DNA from 2 places in the Streptomyces sp. NRRL S-1813 genome. Region 2 is predicted to be linked to the other one. Evidence: predicted binding sites of a transcription regulator. Region 2 holds the regulator's gene; the other holds the start of a gene.

Region 1 (2,458 bases), on a different contig from region 2:
GGGAGAGGGAGGCCGGGCCGTCCGTCGCGGCGTTCGGGGCGCTACGGCAGGTCGATGCCCAGGTCCCAGCCGGTGTGCACCTCGGTGCACAGGCAGTTGCGGGCGGCGTTGTCAGGGAGGCCGGAGACCGCGTCGAAGAGGACCTCGCGCAGCCGGCCGACGTTCTCGGCGAAGACCCTGAAGACTTCCTCGTGGGAGACGCCGTCGCCGGTCTCGGTGCCCGCGTCCAGGTCGGTGACCAGCGCCAATGACGTGTAGCACAGGCTCAGTTCGCGGGCCAGGACGGCTTCGGGGTGGCCGGTCATACCGACCACCGACCAGCCCTGTGCGGCGTGCCAGCGCGACTCGGCGCGGGTCGAGAAGCGGGGGCCTTCGATCACGACGAGGGTGCCGCCGTCGACCGGCTCCCAGTCCCGGCCACGGGCGGCCGTGAGGGCGGCCTGCCGCCCGGTGGGGCAGTACGGGTCGGCGAAGGTCAGGTGGACGACGTTGGGTGTCTTCCCGTCGGGGAGCGGCTCGCCGTCGAAGTAGGTCTGGGGGCGGGCCTTGGTGCGGTCGACGAGCTGGTCGGGGACCAGGAGCGTGCCGGGGCCGTATGAGGCCCGCAGGCCGCCGACCGCACACGGGGCGAGGACCTGGCGCACCCCGAGCGAGCGCAGCGCCCACAGGTTGGCGCGGTAGTTGATGCGGTGCGGCGGGAGGTGGTGGCCACGGCCGTGCCGGGGCAGGAACGCCACCTGGCGGCCGGCGATCTGTCCCAGGAACAGCGAGTCGCTGGGGCGTCCGTAGGGGGTGTCCACCGTGATCTCGGTCACGTCATCGAGGAAGGAGTAGAAGCCCGATCCGCCGATGACGCCAATCTCCGCGTCAGCCATGCCGGTCACACTATCGGGGCACGGCGGCCCGGGGCGGGCGGGTGGCGGAGGCGAAAGGAAGCCGTAAGACAGCGGACCCCGCCGTCGGTGACGGCGGGGTCCGAAGAGCTGTGGGTCAGGCCGCGGAGCTGGTGCCCGAGGAGCTGCCGGAGGACGACGAGGCGGCCGGGGCCGAGGACTTGGTGTCCGAGCTGCCGGACGAGGAGCTCGACGTGTCCGAGGAGGACGTGCTGCCCGCCGCGGAGGCGTTCTTCGCGGGGCTGCTGCTGGACGACGAGCCGCGGCTGTCGTTGCGGTAGAAGCCGGAGCCCTTGAAGACGATGCCGACCGCGGAGAACACCTTCTTGAGGCGTCCGTCGCAGGCGGGGCACTCCGTGAGCGCATCGTCGGTGAACTTCTGCACCGCCTCGAGGCCCTCGCCACACGCGGTGCACTGGTACTGGTAGGTCGGCACTTGTCTTCCTCCTGGCACTCTCACTCGATGAGTGCTAACGACGCTCCATCTTGCAGTATTCCCGCCCGACAGTCCACCGTGACCGGCCCACGGTGACCGACTCCACGTCCGGTCAGGTGCGCGCCAGCTCCCGCTCGCGGTCGTCGGAAACAGCCGGGACCTGGGCATCCGTGCCGTGCGCGGGGCCCGCGGCGGTCCTCGTCGACGAGCGCGGCAACAGGTGGGCGCGGAGCGCCAGCAGCACCGTCAGGGCCAGCGCCGTACCGGCCAGCGGCACCAGGAACCCGGTGCTCGGCCCGAAGCAGTCGGCGAGCTGGCCGGCCGAGGTGGCCGCGGCCGCCTGGCCCAGCGCGACCGCGCCGGTCAGCCAGGTGAAGGCCTCGGTGCGGGCGGCGGCCGGCACCAGCGACTCCACGAGGGTGTAACCGGTGATCAGGGCCGGGGCGATGCACAGGCCGACGACCAGGCCGACCGCGCCGAGCAGCGGCACCGCGGTGACCGCCCACAACGGGGTGGTGGCCAGTGCCAGCAGCCCGTAGGCGACCAGCAGCCGGCGCCGCGGGCCGACCTTCCAGGCGATGAGGCCGCACGCGATACCGGCGAGCATGTTGCCGCCCGCGAAGATCCCGTAGAGCACGCCGTTGATGCCGGGCTGCCCGATGTGCTGGGTGAACGCGGTCAGGGAGACCTGCATACCGCCGAAGACGGCGCCGATGCCGAGGAACGCCACGATCAGGACGCGTACGCCGGGCACGGACAGCGCCGAGACGCGCGGCCGGTCGCCCGCGCGGTGCCGGTGCACCGGAGGCTGGCTGCGCCGCTGGGAGGCGAACAGCAGCCCGCCGGCCAGCGTCAGCGCGGCCTCGGCGACCAGACCGGCCGCCGGGTGGATGCCGGTGCACAGCGCGGTCGCCAGCACCGGGCCGACGACGAAGGTGAACTCGTCGGTCACCGACTCGAAGGCGGCGGCCGTCGGCATCAGCGGGCTGCCGCCGAGCCGGGAGGCCCAGCGGGCCCGCACCATCGGGCCGACCTGAGGGGTCGAGGCGCCCGTGGGGACGGCCACCACGAACAGCGCCCACAGGGGCGCGTGGGTGAGGGCGAGGGTGATCAGTGCACAGACGCCGGC
Region 2 (2,458 bases):
GGGGTCGAGCTTGGACGGCGTCATCACCTCGACATGGACGATGAGATCGCCCCGGCCGCCGCCGCGCAGATGGGTCACCCCGCGCTGGTGCAGCGGGATCGACTGGCCGGACTGGGTGCCGGGCCGGACATCGATCTCCTCCACCCCGTCCAGCGTCTCCAGCGGGCACTTCGTGCCCAGCGCCGCCGCTGTCATCGGGATGGTGACCGTGCAGTGCAGATCGTCGCCGCGCCGCTGGAAGACCGAATGCGCCAGCTCGTGGATCTCCACATAGAGATCGCCGGCGGGGCCGCCGCCGGGGCCGACCTCGCCCTCGCCCGCGAGCTGGATGCGGGTGCCGTTGTCGACGCCGGCCGGGATCTTGACGGTCAGCGTGCGGCGGGAGCGGATCCGGCCGTCGCCTGCGCACTCGGGGCACGGGGTCGGCACGACCGTGCCGAAGCCCTGGCACTGCGGACAGGGCCTGGACGTCATGACCTGGCCGAGGAAGGACCGGGTGACCTGCGAGACCTCACCGCGGCCGCGGCACATGTCGCAGGTCTGCGCCGAGGTACCCGGCGCGGCTCCCTCACCGGTGCACGTCGTACAGACGATGGCGGTGTCGACCTGGATGTCCTTGGTCGTGCCGAAGGCCGCTTCGTTCAGCTCGATGTCGAGCCGGATCATGGCGTCCTGGCCGCGGCGGGTGCGCGAGCGCGGCCCGCGCTGCGACGCGGTGCCGAAGAAGGCGTCCATGATGTCGGAGAAGTTGCCGAAGCCCGCGCCGAAGCCGCCCGCGCCCTGGCCGCCGCCCGCCTGCGAGAGGGGATCGCCGCCGAGGTCGTAGACCTGCTTCTTCTGCGGGTCCGACAGGACCTCGTAAGCGGCGTTGATCTCCTTGAACCGCTCTTGGGTCTTGGGATCCGGGTTCACGTCCGGGTGCAGCTCACGCGCCAGCCGGCGGAAGGCTTTCTTGATCTGGTCCTGCGAGGCGTCACGGCTGATGCCGAGGACCGAGTAGTAATCCGTGGCCACTTACGACTCCGCGAGGATTTGTCCGACGTAACGTGCCACTGCGCGTACCGCTCCCATCGTTCCGGGGTAGTCCATGCGGGTCGGTCCGACCACGCCGAGTTTGGCGACTGCCTCGTCGCCCGAACCGTAGCCGACCGTGACGACCGATGTGGACGCCAGGCCTTCGTGGGCATTCTCATGCCCGATACGTACGGTCATGCCCGAGTCCTTGGCCTCCCCGAGCAGCTTGAGCATCACCACATGCTCCTCAAGGGCCTCCAGCACCGGCCGGATCGTCAGCGGGAAATCGTGCCCGAATCGCGTGAGATTGGAGGTACCGCCGATCATCAGCCGCTCTTCGGTCTCTTCCACCAGAGTTTCCAGCAACACCGACAGCACTGTCGAGACCGTGCCGCGGTCGTCCTGCTCGAAGGACTCCGGGAGATCCTGCACCAACTGCGGCACATCCGCGAACCGGCGGCCGACGACCCTGCTGTTGAGCCGGGCCCGCAGGTCCGCCAGCGAGGCCTCGCCGAACGGCGTCTGGCAGTCGATGAGCCGCTGCTCGACCCGCCCGGTGTCCGTGATCAGTACGAGCATCAGCCGGGCGGGGGCCAGCGCCAGCAGTTCGACATGCCGGACCGTGGACCGGGTCAGGGACGGGTACTGCACGACCGCGACCTGCCGGGTCAGCTGCGCCAGCAGCCGGACCGTGCGGCCCACCACATCGTCGAGGTCGACGGCGCCGTCCAGGAAATTCTGGATCGCCCGCCGCTCCGGGCTGGACAGCGGCTTGACGCCGGCCAGCTTGTCGACGAACAGGCGGTAGCCCTTGTCGGTCGGGATGCGCCCGGCGCTGGTGTGCGGCTGGGCGATGAATCCCTCGTCCTCCAGGGCCGCCATGTCGTTGCGGACGGTGGCCGGGGAGACGCCGAGCTGATGGCGTTCGGTGAGCGCCTTGGAGCCGACCGGCTCCTCCGTCCCGACATAGTCCTGGACGATGGCGCGCAGCACCTCCAGCCTGCGTTCACTGAGCATCCCGCGCACCTCCAGTCCGGCCGTCCGCCGTCTCGTCTCTCCTGGCACTCACACGGGCCGAGTGCCAGACCCTGAGCCAGTGTACGGCCGGGTAGCACGGACACGGCAAGGGCAGCCGCGCACAGCACCCGCCCGATGACCGTGTTCGGCCGATCTGTCGGGCAACGCTATCGCGATGGCGCTAGCGTCTCGGTATGCACACTGCTTGGGAAGAGGCCGGGTGGGAACGACTCGGTGACGGTGTCGCCAGGCGCCGTATGCCGGGCTGGGACGAGACGATCGGGGTGGTCGCGGGGACCACCGGCGTGATGATCGTCGACACCGGCGCGACCCTGCGCGACGGCGCGGATCTGCGGCGTGCGATCCGCGGCGTACTGGGCCGGGAAGTGACGCATATCGCGCTCACCCACCCCCACTTCGATCATGT

What was found. Region 2 encodes HrcA, which represses chaperone genes, less so after heat shock. Its sites were predicted from a motif close to TTNGCACTCNGNNNNNCNGAGTGCNAA; they were not measured.
Region 1: IF67_RS0113905 (FmdB family zinc ribbon protein) is a predicted target of HrcA. The motif match lies at 1,341-1,367, and genes of this name have one in related genera.

Annotation. Positions count from the first base shown of each region.
Region 1 is NZ_JOHB01000007.1:170,176-172,633, reverse strand. It holds gene IF67_RS0113910 (S-methyl-5'-thioadenosine phosphorylase) at 42-875, opposite strand; gene IF67_RS0113905 (FmdB family zinc ribbon protein) at 991-1,329, opposite strand; gene IF67_RS0113900 (MFS transporter) at 1,442-2,458, opposite strand, start outside.
Region 2 is NZ_JOHB01000005.1:148,956-151,413, reverse strand. It holds gene dnaJ (molecular chaperone DnaJ) at 1-1,014, opposite strand, end outside; gene hrcA (heat-inducible transcriptional repressor HrcA) at 1,015-2,031, opposite strand; gene IF67_RS0110715 (MBL fold metallo-hydrolase) at 2,226-2,458, shown strand, end outside.